Regions from separate parts of the Streptococcus sp. ST16 genome, predicted to be linked through region 1. Evidence: riboswitches for the same ligand, from Rfam matches in the RefSeq annotation. Region 1 holds a riboswitch; the other holds the start of a gene.
What was found. Region 1 has a riboswitch for thiamine pyrophosphate ahead of thiD (bifunctional hydroxymethylpyrimidine kinase/phosphomethylpyrimidine kinase). Riboswitches for the same ligand answer to the same signal wherever they lie in the genome.
Positions count from the first base shown of each region.

Region 2: linked by a shared signal. The riboswitch ahead of ACIY14_RS05850 (MTH1187 family thiamine-binding protein) and the one ahead of thiD (bifunctional hydroxymethylpyrimidine kinase/phosphomethylpyrimidine kinase) in region 1 are both predicted to bind thiamine pyrophosphate.

Region 1 covers NZ_JBJUSE010000004.1:165,481-176,079, forward strand. Annotated here, with positions in the region: gene ACIY14_RS04575 (ABC transporter substrate-binding protein) at 1-557, opposite strand, end outside; gene ACIY14_RS04580 (SemiSWEET family transporter) at 1,130-1,390, opposite strand; gene ACIY14_RS04585 (VOC family protein) at 1,595-1,942, opposite strand; gene spxB (pyruvate oxidase) at 2,053-3,828, opposite strand; gene ACIY14_RS04595 (heavy metal translocating P-type ATPase) at 4,041-6,263, opposite strand; gene ACIY14_RS04600 (cupredoxin domain-containing protein) at 6,273-6,644, opposite strand; gene ACIY14_RS04605 (CopY/TcrY family copper transport repressor) at 6,655-7,050, opposite strand; TPP riboswitch at 7,235-7,333, shown strand; gene thiD (bifunctional hydroxymethylpyrimidine kinase/phosphomethylpyrimidine kinase) at 7,418-8,209, shown strand; gene thiE (thiamine phosphate synthase) at 8,257-8,889, opposite strand; gene ACIY14_RS04620 (hydroxyethylthiazole kinase) at 8,882-9,685, opposite strand; gene thiW (energy coupling factor transporter S component ThiW) at 9,685-10,209, opposite strand; gene tenA (thiaminase II) at 10,213-10,599, opposite strand, start outside.
Region 2 covers NZ_JBJUSE010000007.1:35,024-45,622, forward strand. Annotated here, with positions in the region: gene polA (DNA polymerase I) at 1-1,392, shown strand, start outside; TPP riboswitch at 1,496-1,598, shown strand; gene ACIY14_RS05850 (MTH1187 family thiamine-binding protein) at 1,671-1,961, shown strand; gene ACIY14_RS05855 (ABC transporter permease) at 1,924-2,682, shown strand; gene ACIY14_RS05860 (ABC transporter substrate-binding protein) at 2,718-3,725, shown strand; gene ACIY14_RS05865 (ABC transporter ATP-binding protein) at 3,725-4,453, shown strand; gene ACIY14_RS05870 (CtsR family transcriptional regulator) at 4,572-5,030, shown strand; gene ACIY14_RS05875 (ATP-dependent Clp protease ATP-binding subunit) at 5,032-7,464, shown strand; gene bgrR (response regulator transcription factor BgrR) at 7,721-8,374, shown strand; gene bgrS (sensor histidine kinase BgrS) at 8,371-9,711, shown strand; gene ACIY14_RS05890 (isoprenylcysteine carboxyl methyltransferase family protein) at 9,820-10,347, shown strand; gene ACIY14_RS05895 (GAG-binding domain-containing protein) at 10,430-10,599, shown strand, end outside.

The DNA of each region.
Region 1 (10,599 bases):
TTTGTATAAAGAGGTGTCACTTCAGGATTCTTTTCTTTAATTGTTTTTAAAGCTTTTACGAAGTCTTCTGGAGTTTTAGGAAACTCTTTAATACCTGCATCTTCAAAAACTTTCATATTGACAACCATACCTGTCGCATTCAACTGGCTTGGAATACCATAGCTGACACCTTCGTAAGAACGATCGTTCAATGAAAGGTATTTTTCTGATAGTTCCGATTTTTGTCCTAAAGGCTCAAAGAAATTCGCATAATCTTGAGCCTTAATATCACCAGGAATCATTAACAAGTCACCGTAATCATCACTGTTCATACGAGTTTTAACTTGTCCAGCGTAATCAGTAATAGTTTGAATTTCCACTTTAATATCTGGATTCTTTTCATTGAATTTTTTGATGTATTCATCCCATTTGCCGTTTGCTTCCCAGTCTGTTCGATGGTTGATAAAGGTAATGGTTTCCTTTCCATCTTTCGCTTCTTGAGATCCTCCGTTTGAGCATCCTACCAAGACCATTGAAGCTAGAGTCACCACGCCAATACCTATCAAACTTTTTTTCATCAGATTTTCCTCCGTTGTTGTGTGTTTTTGTTTTAAAGATATCTTTTAATAAGATTATAGCACAATATTTTTTAAAAGTATATACTTTTATCAAAAAAGTATATACTTTTTTGAAGAAGCTAGATAGGCGCTTGTTTTTTTATAGTAGAGAAATAAATAGAACGGGCTGAATAACAAAAAAAGACCAGAATATCTGGCCTTTCAGCTTTTTTCATATACATCATTTTAAACTACAACAACCAACAATAAATAATCAGTAAAAGAAGCACCAATATAATTGGTTTCAAAGACTGACACAGCAGGACAAACTTGAGTTAGCATTACTTGTCTCATCTTCTTTCAAAAAGTATTCTAGTCCAATGAACAATTAATGATAGGTCATGTCATTTTCGATCCTCATCCTTATATACCATCTTAAAACTTCTCAATGACTGCTTCCAAATTTTGAATCACATCTTATTGGAACGACGTTTACGAATATCTTACCACACTTTATTTCTGGTGTATTATACGTGATACAGTTGAGTCTGGTATTAAAAGGAGTAACTAATTTCCTTCCTCTTTAATCTAAGTTAAATCAGAGCTGTAATAGCCGTTACTAGACCAAAAACGATACCCGGTGCATTGGCAGCTGCAAGTGGAATATCTCTTTCTTTTTTGAAAAGACCGTAGTAAACCCAGAGACTACAGTTGATTGCAGCAACCAAGGGCTGGATGAAATTTCCTTTTTGACCAGCTAGGTTGTTCATAATTTGTGGGAAGTAAGACACGTACATCATAACAGACATGAAGGTCGCTACCCAACCCAAAACTTTCATTTGTTTTTCAGACATTTTCAAAACCTCTTTCATTTTTATGAATCATATTTTATAATCTTTTTCCAAAACAATCAAGACTTTGATGCTTTTGTTATGAAGATGTAAACTATCACAATCTTGTGATAAGAAAAAGACCGGATTGCTCCGATCTTTCAATAGTTCCTATTCTCACATTCTGTTTTAAGAATAATTATGGTTAGCTTCAAATGATTAAGCGACCTATTTCATACGATAAAAATCAATCACTAGACCAGCAGGGCCTTTAACTAGTAGCGATTCTGTTCCCCAATCAGTTACAGCTGGACCGTGTAAAATCTCAGTGCCAATCTCTTTTAACCGTTGGTAATTCTGATTTAGATCCTCAATCTCGATGTGAAGAATGATTCCTGACTGAAAATTGTTCAAAGGAATCAGGTGATTTTGAGATAACATGAGACAATGACTGCCAATCGTAAACTGAGCAAAACTGTCATCAACATAATCGGCTTTTTTATCCAAAATACGCTCCAAGTTAGCACAGACCTGAGGAACATTTGAAACGATGATATCTAATTGATTTAAATTCATTTACTATCCTCCACAAAAAGACCGGATTGCTCCGATCTTTTCAAGTTCTGCTCTAAGAAAATCAAAGAATAAAATCTACAAAGTTTACATTTGATTTTCGATGAGAGGAATTATTTGATTGCGCGTGATTGCAATCCTTCTTCTTCCAAGAAGAGACGGAATGGTACGAGTTCTTCTGCTTCGTATTTTTCCTTGAAGGCTTTGATTGCTTCTTCTGAGTGAAGTTTTGGATCCAATTCAAGTACTTCTACTGGAAGTGGACGGTGTTGAGTAATGCGAGCATCGATAACAACAGTTTTACCTTCTTTGTTCAATTTAACAGCTTCTGCAACAACTGCATCGATATCTTCGATACGGTCAACTGTAAATCCAACAGCTCCTTGAGCTTCAGCGATTTTCGCGTAGTCCGCGTTAGGGAAGTCACAACCAAACAAGTGTTTGTTTGTGTCTTCGTATTTGTCCTTGATGAAGGCATATTTACCATTTGAGAAGACAACGTTGATAACTGGAAGGTCGTATTGAACGTTGGTAATCACGTCTGGGTAGCACATGTTGAATGCACCGTCACCCATGATGTTCCATACTTGGCGATCTGGATTGTCTTTCTTAGCAGCGATACCACCAGGAAGGGCAATACCCATTGTCGCAAAGAGTGGAGATGTGCGCCACATGTTCTTAGGTGTCATGTGAAGGTGACGAGTAGATGTTTGAGTAGTGTCACCTACGTCGATTGAGTAGATAGCGTCTTGGTCAGCATATTTATTAATAGCATTGTAAACTTGGTACAATTGCAATTCACCCTCAGTTTTACCTTCGAGTTTGTTCATGTAATCACGCCAGTTTTGGTTGTTCTTAACGTTTGCACGCCACCATGGAGTAGATTCAACTGGGTTCACTTTGTCAAGGATAGCTTTGGCTGCTTGACCTGCATCACCAAGGATAGAAGCGTCAAGGGCATGACGTTTACCAAGTTTGTAAGGGTCGATATCCACTTGGATGAATTTTTCAGTGTTCTTGAAGGCTTCGTAAACTTCAGCAAACGGGAAGTTTGAACCAAGGAAAAGAACTGTGTCTGCTTCAAAGACAACTTCGTTGACTGGTTTCCAACCAACACGGTAAGCAGAACCTGTCAAACCTTCATAGTTCCATTCGAAGGCTTCAAAGTTTTTACCAGTTGTGATGATTGGTGCTTTGATTTTACGTGACAATTCAGTAATCACTTCACCCGCTTTGACACCACCGTAACCAGCGTAGATAACTGGACGTTCAGCATTGTTCAAGATTTCAACCGCTTTGTCGATTTCAACTTCGTTCAAGGCAGGAGCAATGAATGAACGCTCGTATGAACCTGAACCGTAGTATGAATTTTCGTCGATTTCTTGGAAACCGAAGTTTACTGGGATTTCAACAACAGCTGGACCTTTTTTAGAAACTGCAGCACGGCAAGCTTCGTCGATTACTTTTGGCAATTGCTCTGCGTAAGCTACACGTTTGTTGTAGACAGCGATGCCGTTGTACATTGGGTTTTGGTTAAGCTCTTGGAAGGCATCCATGTTGAGTTCGTTAACAGGACGTGATCCAAGGATAGCAAGGAATGGAGTGTTATCCATAGCTGCATCGTAAACACCGTTAATCAAGTGAGTCGCACCTGGACCACCTGAACCAACTGCAACCCCGATTGAGCCGCCGAATTTAGCTTGCATAACCGCTGCAAGAGCACCTGTTTCTTCGTGGCGAACTTGCAAGAAGCGGATATCTTTGTCTTCAGCCAAAGCATCCATCAATGAGCTGAGTGTTCCTGATGGGATACCGTAGATTGTGTCTACGCCCCATGTTTTCAATACGTTGAGCATTGCTGCAGATGCAGTAATTTTCCCTTGAGTCATAATGATAACTCTCCTTCAAATATTTTTAAAACTTGATAAATCCGTTTTCATATACTAATTGGAAACGTTTCAGCAAATTTTTACTCTACTACTTTACCACATTTGTTTTGGGTCTCCTAAGAATGTGCTCAGAAGTTTTTATTCTCTATTACAGTACAGTTTGAAAACGTTTTATATAACTGTTTTATAATAAAAAGCGAGCAAGCTCGCTTTTAGTCTATTTTACTAAAGTTTAGCATGAGTGAACTGGTTAAAACAGATACAGAACTAAAGGCCATGGCAAGACCAGCCAGCTCTGGATTGAGAACGAGACCAATTCCTGAAAAGACTCCTGCTGCAATCGGAATTCCGATAACATTGTAGATAAAAGCCCAGAAGAGGTTGAGAAGAATACGATTGAAGGTTCTTTTGCTCATATCAAAGGCACGAACAACTCCTGTCAAATCATTGTGAGTAAGAACAATCCCTGCTGACTCAATGGCGATATCGGTTCCAGCTCCCATAGCAATCCCCACATCTGCTACACTGAGAGCAGGAGCGTCATTGATACCATCACCAACAAAGGCTACTTTCCCAGCCTGTTGCAGTTGATGGATTTCATGAGCTTTTTCTTCTGGCAAGACACCAGCAATAACCTCCTCAATGCCGATCTGATCTGCAATGGCACGCGCGACACCTGCATTATCTCCTGTCAGCATAACTGTTCGGAGACCACGTTTTTTCAACTGGCTGATGGCGAGCTTGGCATTTTCTTTGGGAATATCTTGCAGGGCAAGCAAGCCTTTAATTTCATTGTCAACAGCCAAGTACACAACTGTCTTAGCTTCTTTTTCCAGTTCTTCAAGTTTCTCCTGATAAGCACTCGAAATATCCATTCCATCTAGCATTTTAGCATTTCCAAGCAAGACTTGTTTCCCATTGATTTGCCCTGAAACACCTTTTCCGTGTAGGGCTTGGAAATTTTCTACAGGTTGAAGCTCAAGTCCTGCTTCACTCGCCCGTTTCACAATAGCTTGAGCCAATGGGTGTTGAGAGGCTTCTTCTAAAGAGGCAGCTAAGCCAAGCACTTCTGTCTCGTCACCGATGATATCGGTGACTACTGGTTTTCCTTCCGTCAAAGTTCCTGTCTTATCAAAGACGAGAGTTTTGACTTTCTGGATTTCCTGTAAGACGGTTCCATTCTTGAGGAGAACACCCATTTTGGCACTACGACCAGTCCCCACCATGAGGGCTGTTGGTGTTGCAAGTCCCAAGGCACAAGGGCAGGCGATAATCAAAACTGCCACCCCATAAAGAAGAGAGGCCACAAAGCTAGCCCCAAGCAAGACAAACCAAATCCAAAAAGTTAAAATCGCTAAAATGACAACTGCTGGGACAAAAATCCCTGAAATCTTATCTGTCAAATCCTGAATCGGTGCGCGGCTGGTTTGGGCTTTCTTCACAAAGTCCACAATCTGTGCCAAAACAGTCTCTGAACCAACTTTTTCTGCCCTAAAAACAAGCGTTCCACTATTATTGATGGTGGAGCCAATGACGGTATCTCCAACTGTTTTGTCTACCGGCAGGCTCTCACCTGTCACCATGGATTCGTCAATACTGGACACACCTTCGACTACAACACCATCAACCGCAATCTTTTCACCGGGACGCACTCGAATCAGATCACCTACCTTGACTTGCTCCAAGGGGACTTGAACATAGCGGTCATCACGCAAGACTTCTGCTGTTTTAGCTTGCAAGTCCAGTAGTTTCTCCACAGCTTGGGAAGTATTTTTCCGCATTTTTTCCTCAAAAACGGCTCCCAAAAGAACAAAGAAGAGGATAAATCCAGCACTTTCAAAGTAGACAGGAAGCCCAGCAAAGAGGGCTACTAGACTATAAAGATAGGCCACTAGAGTTCCCAGTGCCACCAAGGTATCCATGTTGGCATTGTGTTTTTTAAAGCTGGCCCAAGCACTCTGAATATAAGGACCACCGGCCACTAGCATGATAGGTGTTGTAGCTAAAAAGGTACCCCAATGCATGACTGGATGACTAATAGTCCCTGTCAACATCCCAATCATGAGAATCACAAGAGGCACAGTAAAGATACTAGTAATCCAAAAACGTTGCAAAAGTGACAAAGATTTTCGCGTCTTCTCAACTACGGTATAGCTTCCTTTTTGCATCTTCATGCCACATGAAAATTCATGTTGGCCTAATTCTTGAGGTGTAAAACGAATTGTCTTCTCCTCGTCCACGCCGATTGGTTCCAAGATGCCTTCTTCTTCAAAAAGAATTTCCTTATAACAGTTTGAAGGGGTGGCACGATGAAAGGTAATCTCAGCGGGAATCCCTTTTTGAAGCTGAATATGGGCAGGATGATAGCCTTTTTCAGCTGTGATACGGATTTTTTGAATGCCATTTTCTAAGTTTGCTTTCACAATTTCAGTCATAGTCTCCTCCTACTCTACAATCATCTTGCCGTGCATCATGTTCATACCACATGCAAAGCCAAACTCTCCAGCCTGTTCAGGTGTGATTTCCACTACATATTGTTCCCCCATAGGCAAGTCCGCATGCACTCCAAAGTCTGGAAAGACGATCTGATCTAGACAGGGTGAAGGGTCCTTGCGGTCAAAGACAATACGGGCTGGCACTGATTTTTTAAGAATAATCAACTCAGGCGTATAGCCCCCCATGACTTCCACTCGGATCTCTTGGTAGCCCTTTTTTTGCTGGGCCTTCTGTCCAGATTTTTCAGGCTTTTTGAAAAACCAAAACAAGATAAACGCGATAAGGGCAATACAAATAATGGTTACAATACTATTTAACATGACGTCTCCTTTACATACAATTACATTTGACTTCAGCAACTGCGCTAGCTTTTTTCTCTGAAATCACAGCTTCCAAATCTTCCAAGTCAGCTAGAGTAAAATCACATTCAGCAATCAAATCAGCCAACAAGTTCTTAATCCTACGAGAACAAACCTTGTCTTTGATATCTTGGATAAGCAAGTTTCGACTTTGATCCAGAGTTAAAAGACCTGAATAAACAAAGGATTTGCCCTCTTTTCTTCTAGTCAAACACTCTTTCTCAACTAAACGAGCCAAAAGTGTCTGAACCGTGGACTTGGACCAGTCAAACCGCTCCGCCAGAACCCTGATCAAATCTGTACTAGTCTGTTCACCTTGCATCCAAATAATCTTCATAACCTGCCATTCTGCATCTGAAATCTGCATCAGCACACCTCCAAAATCTACATTTGTCAATTACATTTATTAGTATACTCCAAAAATCTACATTTGTCAATTATAAATTTTCTTATTTCTTCGAAAAATAGAATTTTAATGATGTAACGAGAGATTTACAGTCAAATTTTACTATATAAACTATAAAAATATGCTATACTGAAGAAAAAAAGAAAACAACCACTAGGGGTGCGTAAAGCTGAGATTAACAACTGTTAGATCCCTTTGACTCAATCTAGGTAATGCTAGCTGATGGAAGTGGAAATGATAATGGGGACTAGCTGGTCTTCTATTGCTTTCCTCAAACAGACTAGCTTGTTCTTAAGAATACAAACTTCAGTTGGTTGGGAGGTTTTAGATGACTTATTTACCCGTTGCTTTGACCATTGCAGGGACTGACCCTAGTGGCGGTGCTGGCATTATGGCTGATTTAAAGTCATTCCAAGCTAGAGATGTCTATGGAATGGCCGTTGTGACCAGCCTTGTCGCTCAAAATACCAGAGGCGTTCAATTAATCGAACACGTCTCCAACCAAATGCTGGAAGCTCAATTGGATAGTGTCTTTTCGGATATCAAGCCTCAGGCTGTGAAAACAGGGATGTTGGCAACTACTGAGATCATGGAGATCATCCAACCCTATCTTAAAAAGCTTGACTGTCCCTATGTGCTGGATCCTGTTATGGTCGCTACGAGTGGGGACACCCTGATTGATTCTAGTGCCAGAGACTACCTAAAAACAAATCTGCTTCCCCATGCAACCATCATCACTCCGAATCTTCCTGAGGCAGAAGAGATTGTTGGTTTTTCGATTCATGATCCAGAAGACATGCAGCGTGCTGGTCGCCTGATTATAAAAGAATTTGGTCCTCAGTCCGTTGTTATCAAAGGTGGCCATCTTGAAGGTGGTGCCAAGGATTTCCTTTTTACCAAGGATGAACAATTTGTCTGGGAAAGTCCAAGAATTCAAACTTGTCACACCCATGGTACTGGATGTACCTTTGCTGCTGTGATTACGGCTGAACTAGCCAAGGGCAGAAGTCTTTACCAGGCAGTTGATAAGGCCAAGGCCTTTATCACAAAAGCCATCCAAGACGCTCCTCAACTCGGTCATGGTTCTGGACCAGTCAACCATACAACTTTTAAAGATTAAGAAAAAACTCTCTAGTTCCCGCAATAAGGAAATTAGAGAGTTTTTGATTAGGAAACAATGTCATCTAGCTTTGTTAAAAAGGCTTGTGTTTTTGCCTCAATATCTTCTGCCTGCATCAAATCACGTACGACAGCTACTCCAGCTATACCCGTGCCAATAAGTTGGTCAATATTCTCTGACGTCAGGCCTCCGATAGCAACTACTGGAATGGCGACCGTTTGGCAAATTGTTTTCAAGGTTGAAATCAGGGTGATGGGTGCATTTTCTTTGGTCGTAGTCGGGAAAATGGCTCCTGTTCCCAAGTAATCCGCACCCGATGTTTCTGCTTCGAGGGCTCTTTTAACTGTTTTAGCAGTGACACCGAGGATTTTTTCAGGACCTAGGACTTTGCGGGCAACCGAAACTGGTAGTTCATCGTCTCCGATATGTAGACCTGCTGCATCAACGGCAAGACAGACATCCAACCGATCATCAATAATCAAAGGTACCTGATAGGCATCTGTTATTTCCTTAACTTGTTTTGCCAGTTGATAGTATTGATTGGTAGTGAGATTTTTTTCTCGTAGTTGGATTATGGTAACACCTGAACGGCAGGCGGTCTCGACTTTTTCAAGAAATCTTTCCAAGGAATCTTGGTAGCGATTGGTTACCAGATACAGTCTAAGTGATTCTCTATTCATAAAATTCTCCTTTGATGGCATCTAGCCAGTTTTCGTCTCTTTTTAGGAGAGAGAGTTGATTTAGAACTTGGTAACGAAAATTTTCCAATCCCATTCCTTTAACAACGATTCTCTCAGCAGAGATATTGAGATAAGAGACCGCTAGGCAAGAAGCTTCAAAGGCAGTCTTTCCTTGGCTGAGAAAAACGGCTGTCAAGGCTCCAACCAAGTCTCCTGTCCCTGTTATCCAGTCTAATTCGTCACAGCCATTTCCCAATATTGCAACCTGATTCTCCGAAACGATGAGATCCTTGGGGCCAGTGACTAGGAACGACATACCAGGATAGGTCTGACACCAGTCTTTCAAGACTTGAAGCAAATCCTCAGTTTCTTGATCTTTAGCACTCGCATCAACTCCAACTCCGTGGTGTTTTAAGCCAACAAGACTTCGGATTTCTGACATATTTCCTTTAAGGACCGTGGGCTTGTATTCAAAAAGATCTCTGACTAGATCCTTACGAATGGGGGAAGCCGCAACGCCAACCGCATCTACTACCATTGGGAGAGAAGCTTGGTTTGCATAAGTAGCTGCCAGACGGATTGCTTTCTCCTTCTCAGCTGACAAATGCCCCAGATTGATAAAGAGAGCTTGGCTTTGTTTGGTAAAATCAAGAACCTCACGAGGGTCATCTGCCATGACTGGTTTGCATCCCAGAGCCAAAATGCCATTGGCCAGCATCTCACAAGAAATCTCATTGGTAATACAGTGAATCAAGGAACTGGTTGCCAGAGGGAAAGGATTTGTCAATTTCTGCATCATTCTATCCTTTCTCCAAAGAAATATCCCTGCACTTTTTTAAAGAATTCCTGCTTGATCAAAAATCGAAAGGCGAGGAAAGCTATGGCTGTACCGATCAAGGTTGCTCCGAAAAATCGAGGGGTGTAGATGAACCAGCTGAGCTTGGCAGCAGATCCCGTAAAGAGAACCATGACAGGATAGGAAACAATAGAACCGATTACCCCTGTTCCCAAGATTTCTCCTAGAGCAGAAAAGTAAAAATTTCGACCGTACTTATAAAAGAGACCTGCAAGGAGGGCTCCAAAAGTAGCTCCTGTGAGGGCCAAGGGCGGAATGCCTTGAGTAGACATACGGATGAAGGCTGTGACAGTAGCCATGACCAAGGCATAAATAGGTCCCATCAAGATCCCTGCAAGAATGTTGACTACACTGGACATCGGTGCCATCCCTTCAATTCGAAAGATGGGTGTAAGAACTACGTCAAGGGCAATCATCATGGATAAAATAGTTAATTTGTGAACTTGAAGTTGGTGGTTTCTCATTTTCTATTTCTTCTCTTTTTCTAAGGACTGCAAATCACTCGTCCATGTTTGATGTTGGTAAGCCATCTCCCAAAACTTAGCTTCCATGTGGACACTTCGATGGAAGGCCTCTAGCATTTTTTGTTTGTCCGTCTCTTCGCTTTCTCGATAGAGCTGATTGACCAGCCCTTCTTCCTCTTTAATCTGCTGTTCTAATTCATCGGTGATATAGGTTTCAATCCACTGTTGATAAAGAGGATTCGGTGATGGTTTGCGATTAAGTGCCTTGCCCAAATCATGGTATAACCAAGGACATGGGAGCAAACTAGCAAAAGCAATGCCCAGGTTTGGCTCTGCAAATTGCCGATAAATATGAGAAATGTAATGATAACAGGTTGGAGCGATTGGATG
Region 2 (10,599 bases), on a different contig from region 1:
CTTTATGGTCAGACTTACATAGTCGATGATGAGACCTTCTACGGCAAGGGGGTCAAGAAAGCTATCCCTGAGAGAGAGAAATTCTTGGAGCATTTGGCTCGCAAGGTTGCTGTATTGGTTGAGACTGAGCCTGTTTTACTTGAAAAACTCAGTGAACATGGACAGTTAGACCTTCTCTATGACATGGAGCAACCTCTGGCTTTTGTCCTTGCCAAGATGGAAATCGCTGGTATCAAGGTCAAAAAAGAAACCCTACTTGAGATGCAAGCTGAAAATGAGGTCGTCATTGAGCAACTCACTCAAGAGATTTACGAACTGGCTGGTGAGGAGTTTAATATCAACTCGCCTAAGCAGTTGGGCGTCCTTCTTTTTGAAAAACTCGGTCTTCCTCTAGAATACACCAAGAAAACCAAGACAGGTTACTCGACAGCCGTGGATGTGCTAGAGCGTCTGGCTCCTATTGCGTCAATTGTTAAGAAAATTCTAGACTACCGTCAGATTGCTAAGATTCAATCCACCTACGTGGTTGGCTTGCAGGATTGGATTTTAGATGATGGCAAGATCCACACGCGCTATGTGCAGGATTTGACTCAGACTGGGCGTTTGTCTAGTGTAGATCCAAACTTGCAAAATATCCCTGTTCGCTTGGAACAAGGTCGCCTCATTCGTAAGGCTTTTGTGCCAGAGTGGGAGGATAGCGTGCTGCTCAGCTCGGACTATTCACAGATTGAGTTGCGCGTTTTGGCGCATATCTCTAAGGATGAGCACTTAATCAAGGCCTTCCAAGAGGGAGCAGATATCCATACTTCGACAGCTATGCGTGTCTTTGGAATTGAACGTCCTGAGGATGTGACGCCAAACGACCGTCGCAATGCCAAGGCTGTCAACTTTGGAGTGGTTTACGGGATTTCAGATTTTGGTTTGGCGAACAATCTTGGTATTAGTCGTAAGAAGGCCAAAGCCTACATTGATACCTACTTTGAGCGTTTTCCTGGGATTAAAAACTATATGGAAGAAGTGGTACGTGAAGCGCGTGATAAGGGATATGTAGAGACCCTCTTCAAACGTCGTCGAGAGCTACTAGATATCAATTCGCGCAACTTTAATATTCGTGGTTTTGCAGAGCGAACTGCCATTAACTCCCCTATTCAGGGTTCGGCAGCAGATATCCTCAAGATTGCTATGATCCAGCTAGACAAAGCTCTAGTTGAGGGTGGTTATCAGACCAAGATGCTCTTGCAAGTGCATGATGAAATCGTCCTTGAAGTTCCGAAATCAGAACTAGCAGCTGTTAAAGTACTAGTGAAACAAACCATGGAAGAAGCCATCCAACTCAGTGTTCCACTCATTGCAGATGAAAATGAAGGGGCAACCTGGTACGAGGCTAAATAAGAAAGTTATGAAAGAGTTTGAAGCATTTGCCTTCAAGCTCTTTTTCATGGTTTTCTGTAAGCAGTTTCCTTGACTTTTCCTTGTATTTGCGTTACTATATGTCCATATAAGATATGGGAGTCTGTGTACAGTCTGAGAGGAAGTGTTAAACTTCGACCGCACCTGATCTGGGTAATGCCAGCGTAGGGAACGATACTTAGCCGAATTCTGCACCTTTTCCATATATGGTAAAGGTTTTTCTTTTTGTCAAAAAGAAAAACTGAGAAGAGGAGGTTTTTATGAAAGCAAGCATTGCCTTGCAAGTCTTGCCCCTATCACAGGGGATTGATCGAATTGCTATTATCGATCAAGTGATTGCTTATCTGCAAGCTCAGTCCGTGACCATGGTGGTGACACCATTTGAAACGGTCTTGGAAGGGGAGTTGGATGAGCTCATGCGCATTCTCAAAGAAGCGCTTGAAGTGGCCGGGCAGGAGGCAGATAATGTCTTTGCCAATGTCAAAATAAATATAGGAGAGATTTTAGGCATCGATGACAAACTTGAAAAGTATACTGAGACGACACATTAGTCTGTTGGGTTTTCTAGGAGTCTTGTCAATCTGGCAGTTAGCAGGAGTATTCAAACTTTTACCCAAGTTTATCCTGCCAACTCCTCTTGAGATCCTCCAGTCCTTTATTCGTGACAGAGAATTTCTCTGGTACCATAGCTGGGCGACCTTGAGAGTGGCTTTGCTAGGTCTAGTTTTAGGTGTCTTGATTGCCTGTCTCATGGCGGTGCTCATGGACAGTTTGACTTGGCTCAATGATCTTATCTACCCTATGATGGTGGTTGTTCAGACCATTCCGACCATTGCCATAGCGCCTATCCTGGTCTTGTGGCTGGGCTATGGGATTTTACCCAAGATTGTCTTGATAATCCTGACGACAACCTTCCCTATCATCGTTAGTATTTTGGATGGATTTAGGCATTGTGACAAGGATATGCTGACCTTGTTTAGTCTGATGCGGGCCAAGCCTTGGCAAATCCTTTGGCATTTTAAAATCCCAGTCAGCCTGCCTTACTTTTATGCAGGTCTGAGAGTCAGTGTCTCCTACGCCTTTATCACAACTGTGGTGTCTGAGTGGTTGGGAGGTTTTGAAGGACTTGGTGTTTATATGATTCAGTCTAAAAAACTGTTTCAGTATGATACCATGTTTGCCATTATTATTCTGGTGTCGATTATCAGCCTTCTCGGTATGAAGTTGGTCGATATTAGTGAAAAATATGTGATTAAATGGAAACGTACTTAAAAGAAGCATTTTGTAAAAAGAAAAGAGGAAATAAAATGAAGAAAACATGGAAAGTGTTTTTAACGCTTGTAACAGCTTTTGTGGCTGTCGTGCTGGTGGCTTGTGGTCAAGGGACTGCTTCTAAGGACAACAAAGAAGCAGAAGTTAAGAAGATTGACTTTATCCTAGACTGGACGCCAAATACTAACCACACAGGGCTTTATGTTGCCAAGGAAAAAGGTTATTTCAAAGAAGCTGGAGTGGATGTTGATTTGAAATTGCCACCAGAAGAAAGCTCATCTGACTTGGTAATCAATGGCAAGGCACCATTTGCTATCTATTTCCAAGACTACATGGCTAAGAAATTGGAAAAAGGCGCAGGGATTACTGCCGTTGCCGCTATCGTTGAGCACAATACATCAGGTATCATCTCACGTAAATCTGACAATGTAACTAGTCCAAAGGACTTGGTTGGTAAGAAATACGGTACTTGGAATGACCCAACGGAACTGGCTATGTTGAAAACCTTGGTAGAATCGCAAGGTGGAGACTTTGAGAAGGTCGAAAAAGTACCAAACAACGACTCAAACTCCATCACACCAATTGCCAATGGCGTTTTTGACACTGCTTGGATTTACTACGGTTGGGATGGTATCCTTGCCAAATCTCAAGGTGTAGATGCCAACTTCATGTACTTGAAAGACTATGTCAAGGAATTTGACTACTACTCACCAGTTATCATTGCAAACAACGACTATCTCAAAGACAACAAAGAAGAAGCTCGTAAAGTTATCCAAGCCATCAAAAAAGGCTACCAATATGCTATGGAACATCCAGAAGAAGCTGCGGATATTCTTATCAAGAATGCCCCTGAACTTAAGGAAAAACGTGACTTTGTCATCGAATCGCAAAAATACTTGTCAAAAGAATACGCAAGCGACAAGGAAAAATGGGGACAATTTGACGCAGCTCGCTGGAATGCCTTCTACAAATGGGATAAAGAAAATGGTATCCTTAAAGAAGACTTGACAGACAAAGGCTTCACTAACGAATTTGTAAAATAATGACAGAAATTAGACTCGAACACGTAAGCTATGCCTATGGCGATGAAAAGATTTTAGAGGATATCAACCTGCAGGTGACTTCAGGTGAAGTAGTTTCTATCCTGGGACCTAGTGGTGTTGGAAAGACCACCCTCTTTAACCTAATCGCTGGGATTTTAGAAGTCCAGTCAGGTAGAATTGTCCTTGACGGAGAGGAAAATCCCAAGGGGCGCGTGAGTTATATGTTGCAAAAGGATCTCCTCTTGGAGCACAAGACGGTGCTTGGTAATATCATTTTGCCCCTCTTGATTCAAAAGGTTGATAAGGCCGAAGCTATTTCCCGAGCGGAAGAAATTCTTGCGACTTTCCAGTTGACAGCTGTACGGGACAAGTATCCTCATGAACTCAGTGGCGGGATGCGTCAGCGTGTAGCCCTGCTCCGGACCCATCTTTTTGGGCACAAGCTCTTTCTTCTTGACGAGGCTTTTAGCGCTTTGGATGAGATGACAAAGATGGAACTCCACTCTTGGTACCTTGAGATTCATAAGCAGTTGCAGTTGACGACCTTGATCATCACACATAGTATTGAGGAGGCCCTCAATCTCAGCGACCGCATCTATATTTTGAACAATCGCCCTGGGCAGATTGTTTCAGAAATTAAACTAGATTGGTCTGAAGACGAGGACAAGGACGTCCAAAAAATTGCCTACAAACGACAAATATTAGCAGAATTGGGATTAGATAAGTAGAAAAATAGGGAGTTGGTGAAGATTATCCTTTATCAGCGCCCTTTTTCTTTTAAAAATGAGAAAATTTCGGTATAATAGTCAAAGATAGTCAAGGTTCAAAGAAGGAGTTTGATTTACTATGAGATTTAAAAATACATCAGATCATATCGAAGCCTATATCAAGGCGATTTTAGACCAGTCTGGTATCGTGGAATTGCAGCGGAGTCAGTTGGCGGATACCTTTCAGGTTGTGCCAAGTCAGATCAACTATGTCATCAAGACACGTTTTACTGAAAGCAGAGGTTACTTGGTTGAGAGCAAGCGTGGTGGTGGAGGCTACATTCGCATAGGGCGGATTGAGTTTTCCAGTCATCATGAGATGCTCCGCGATTTGCTTTACTCGATTGGTGAACGAGTTAGTCAGGAGATCTATGAGGATATTCTCCAGCTTTTGGTGGAGCAGGGCTTGATGACCAAGCAGGAAATGACCTTGCTGACTTCTGTAGCAACAGATCGTGTCCTAGGGGAAGAATCCTCAGTTGTCCGTGCCAATATGCTCCGACAGCTATTACAAGAGGTAGATAGAAAAGAGAAGTAAGATGAACTATTCAAAAGCATTGAATGAATGTATCGAAAGTGCCTACATGGTTGCGGGCCATTTTGGAGCTCGTTATCTAGAGTCTTGGCATTTATTGATTGCCATGTCCAATCACAGTTACAGTGTGGCAGGTGCAACTCTAAATGATTATCCTTATGAAATGGACCGTTTAGAAGAGGTTGCTTTAGAACTAACTGAAACGGACTATAGCCAAGACGAAACCATTACGGAATTGCCCTTTTCCCATCGTTTAGAGGTTCTCTTTGCAGAAGCAGAGTATGTGGCCTCAGTGGTCCATGCAAAGGTGCTAGGGACAGAGCATGTCCTCTATGCGATTTTACATGATGGTAATGCCTTGGCAACTCGCATCTTGGAGAGAGCAGGCTTTTCTTATGAAGACCAGAAAGATCAGGTCAGAATTGCTGCTCTTCGTCGCAATCTAGAAGAGCGTGCAGGGTGGACTCGTGAAGACCTTAAGGCTTTGCGTCAACGTCATCGCACAGTAACTGACAAGCAAAATTCCATGGCCAATATGATGGGCATGCCTCAAGCTCAAAGTGGCGGTCTAGAGGACTACACGCATGACCTGACGGAGCAAGCGCGTTCTGGCAAGTTAGAGCCAGTTATCGGTCGAGACAAGGAAATCTCACGTATGATTCAAATCTTGAGCCGTAAAACCAAGAACAATCCTGTCTTGGTTGGAGATGCTGGTGTCGGGAAAACAGCTTTAGCACTTGGACTTGCTCAGCGTATTGCTAGTGGGGATGTACCTGCGGAAATGGCAAAGATGCGTGTTCTAGAGCTTGATTTGATGAATGTCGTTGCAGGGACACGTTTCCGTGGTGACTTTGAAGAGCGTATGAACAACATCATCAAGGATATCGAGGAAGATGGCAAAGTGATCCTCTTTATCGATGAACTCCACACCATCATGGGTTCTGGTAGCGGTATTGATTCGACTCTGGATGCGGCCAATATTTTGAAGCCAGCCTTGGCACGTGGAACGTTGAGAACGGTTGGTGCAACCACTCAGGAAGAATACCAAAAACACATCGAAAAAGATGCTGCCCTTTCTCGTCGTTTTGCAAAAGTGACGATTGAAGAGCCAAGTTTAGCTGACAGCATGACTATTTTGCAAGGTTTGAAGGCTACCTATGAGAAACACCACCGTGTGCAAATCACAGATGAAGCTGTCGAAACAGCCGTTAAGATGGCGCATCGTTACTTGACTAGTCGTCACTTGCCAGACTCTGCTATCGACCTCTTGGATGAGGCGGCAGCAACAGTGCAAAACAAATCCAAACATGTGAGAATGGACGAATCCGACTTGAGTCCAGCTGACAAGGCCTTGATGGATGGCAAGTGGAAACAAGCAGGTCAGCTAATCGCAAAAGAACAAAAATTGCCAGTTTATAAGGACTTGGTGACAGAGACTGAGATCTTGACTACCTTGAGCCGCTTGTCAGGGATCCCAGTCCAAAAGCTGACGCAAACAGATGCTAAGAAATACCTTAACCTCGAAGCTGAACTACACAAACGTGTCATCGGCCAAGATCAAGCTGTTTCAAGTATTAGCCGAGCTATTCGCCGCAACCAATCAGGAATTCGCAGCCACAAGCGTCCGATTGGTTCCTTTATGTTCCTAGGACCGACGGGTGTCGGGAAGACCGAATTGGCAAAGGCTTTGGCAGAAGTTCTCTTTGATGACGAATCAGCCCTTATCCGCTTTGATATGAGTGAGTATATGGAGAAATTTGCAGCCAGCCGTCTTAATGGAGCTCCTCCGGGCTATGTGGGCTACGAAGAAGGTGGGGAATTGACAGAGAAGGTCCGCAATAAACCTTACTCAGTGCTTCTCTTTGACGAGGTAGAGAAGGCCCACCCAGATATCTTTAATGTCCTCTTGCAAGTCTTGGACGACGGTATCTTGACAGATAGCAAGGGTCGCAAGGTTGACTTTTCAAATACCATTATCATCATGACGTCAAATCTTGGTGCGACAGCCCTTCGTGATGACAAGACTGTCGGTTTTGGGGCCAAGGACATTCGTTTTGATCAGGAAAATATGGAAAAACGAATCTTCGAAGAGTTGAAAAAAGCTTATCGACCTGAGTTTATCAACCGTATTGATGAGAAGGTGGTCTTCCATAGTTTGGACAGCGAACACATGCAGGAAATTGTCAAGATCATGGTGAAACCATTGATTGCCAGCCTAGCAGAGAAAGGCATCGACTTGAAACTGCAAGCTTCAGCGTTGAAGTTACTAGCAAGCCAAGGTTATGATCCAGAAATGGGAGCCCGTCCACTTCGCAGAACACTGCAAACCGAAGTGGAAGACAAGTTGGCAGAACTTCTTCTTAAGGGAGAATTAGTGGCAGGCAAGACTCTCAAGATTGGTGTCAAAGCAGGTCAATTAAAATTTGATATTGCTTAAAAATGGAGAATCAGGAGTGATCCTGATTCTTTTTGTATTTATTTTTATAAAACTAAAGGAAATAAGTTGACAATATGTAAATATTGGTTATAATAAGAATAAATAGATATTAAGATTTGTATAGAATGAAAAAGAGCAGAGTTTCCTGAAATTTCCACCATTTCAATAGAGCCCTGTTTCTTTTTTTGCGTATGAAATGAAAATAATGTAAACCTAGCCAAAGAGTGAATTTTAGATAGGTTAAGAAGGGAAATAGATGAACATTTTAGTTGTAGATGATGAGGATATGATTAGAGAGGGAGTAGCTGCTTTTTTGAGAGAAGAAGGCTATCATGTCATTCTAGCAAAGGATGGACAGGAGGCTTTGGAGAAATTTCATGAGTTCCCTATTCATCTGATGGTCTTGGATCTGATGTTACCGAAGCGGAGTGGATTTGAGGTGTTAAAAGGAATTAATGGAAATCATGATATTCCTGTAATCGTCTTAAGTGCGCTCGGAGATGAGGAAACTCAGATGCAGGTATTTGACCTTTATGCTGATGATCATGTGACGAAACCATTTTCACTGGTGCTCCTAGTCAAACGGATTCAAGCCTTGCTTAGGCGTTACTATGTTGTGGAGGATATTTGGCATTATCAAGATGTGACAGTGGATTTCACATCCTACCAAGCTCGAGTCAAGAACGAGGAGGTTGCAATTAAGCCGAAAGAATTGTTGGTTTTAAAATGTTTAATCCAACATAAGAACCAGGTCTTGAGTAGAGAGCAGATACTCGAGTCTATCTCAAATGATTTTGCAGATTTGCCTCTTGATAGAGTAGTTGATGTTTACATTCGAAATCTTCGTAAGAAGTTGGATCTGGATTGTATTGTAACAGTGAAAAATGCCGGATATAAAATTAGCTTATGATAAAAAACCCCAAATTATTAACCAAATCATTTTTAAGAAGTTTTTCGCTTTTAGGTGCAATTGCTTTGGTCATCCACATTGCCATCTATCTGACCTTTCCTTTTTATTACATTCAGCAAGAGGGTGAGAAGTTTAATGAGAGTGCTACTATTATGAGCAAGTACTTAGAAGGCAAAAATTTTCATGAACTGCCTAGTTTGCTGGAGTCCTATTCGAAATCTCTTCGCATCTCTGCCCATTTGAAAGATGACGTACTGGATAAGAGAATTTCCCTTGTGCACGACTTGGAAATAAAGGAAGGCAGTCCCACTAACTATATCGTAACGATTGACCGTCAGATTACGACAGCTGATGGTAAAAAGGTAATCATTCAATTTATTCAAGGTGTGGATATTTATAAAGAGGCAACACGGATTATGCTTCTCTATCTCCCGTATACCTTTTTAGCAACGCTTGTATTTGCCTTTCTCTTTTCCTACTTCTATACGAAACGTTTATTGGAGCCTCTCTTTTATATCTCAAAAGTTACAGGTAAGATGCAGGAGTTGGATCATGATATTCACTTTGATGAAACGCGAAAGGATGAAGTTGGGGAAGTTGGAAAGCAAATCAATGATGTGTATGAAAACTTGCTGACAGTCATTGATGAATCTGAAAGAAGAAATGAACGGATTATCAGGTTGCAAAAGCAGAAAGTTTCTTTTGTTCGTGGAGCGTCACATGAGTTGAAAACTCCTTTAGCCAGTCTTCGAATTATTCTAGAGAATATGCAGTACAATATTGGGGATTATAAAGACCACCCTAAGTATATAGCAAAGAGTATCGATCAAATTGATCAAATGAGCCACTTGCTCGAAGAAGTTTTGGAGTCCTCTAAGTTCCAAGAGTGGACAGAGTGTAGCGAGACCTTGATAGTCCAGACTATTTTGACGGATATTTTATCTCGCTATCAGGAATTAGCACGCTCAAGAGGAATAGAAATTGAAAATCAATTGACAGATGCTACTAGGGTCGTCATGAGTCTCAAGGCATTGGATAAGGTTTTGACAAACCTGATTAGTAATGCAATTAAATATTCAGATAAAAATGGGCGCGTAACCATATCCGAGCAAGATGGCTATCTTTCTATCAAAAATACCTGCCAACCTCTTAATCAAGAAGAGTTGAATCATTTGTTTGATATTTTTTACCACTCTCAAGTTGTCACAGACAAGTCTGAAGGGTCTGGTTTAGGACTTTATATCGTGAATAACATCCTAGAAAGTTATCAAATGTCCTATAGTTTTCTCCCTTATGAACAAGGAATGGAATTTAAAATTTGCTTGCAAGCAGATTAGTTGTATAAAGCAAAAGAACGAAAATCTCTCCGTTCTTTTTTGTTAAAGTTCACATAGGTTTAACATGAGAATATTATTTTAAATATAGAAAAAAGAAAGGATACTGGTATGGTATTAGCGATTATTTTAGTAACCTTCCTCGTTCGATTGATTTTTTTAAAACGTTCAATGGAGAATGAAAAACGAATCCTTAGCAAGGGCGGGAAAGAATTTGGAGTTGAGAATACAAAACGATTAACGATGGCTCATATTGTTTTCTATCTCTCTTGCTTTGTTGAAGCAATGGTACATAAGACAAGGTTTGATGGCATAAGCATGGTTGGTTTAGTCTTGCTTATTTTTTCTATGCTGATGTTGATGTTGGTGATTCACTTGTTGGGAGATATTTGGACAGTAAAGCTAATGCTTGTCAATAATCACAAATATGTAGATCATCCTCTCTTTCGAATTGTGAAACATCCCAATTACTTTTTGAATATTCTTCCTGAGTTAGTTGGTTTAGCTTTGGTGAGTCATGCTTACGTAACTTTTATCTTTATTTTTCCTGTCTATGCGGTTATTCTTTATCAAAGAATAGCAGAAGAAGAGAAATTACTGCAAGAAGTTATCATTCCTAATGGAAGAATGAAAGGATAGCGAAAATAATATAGCAAATTTCATATACAATTCATATTAGCAGGATATACTGTAGTTAATTAAAATCATGGAGGATATAGATATGTTTAAATCAAATCATGAACGAAGAATGCGTTATTCCATTCGTAAATTTAGTGTAGGAGTAGCTAGTGTACTAGTAGCTAGCTTCTTTATGGGGAGTGTTGCTCATGCTGGTGAGATAAGCTCTAGTGCATCCACAAATAGTGCCAAGGTCACTGAGCAAACTTCATC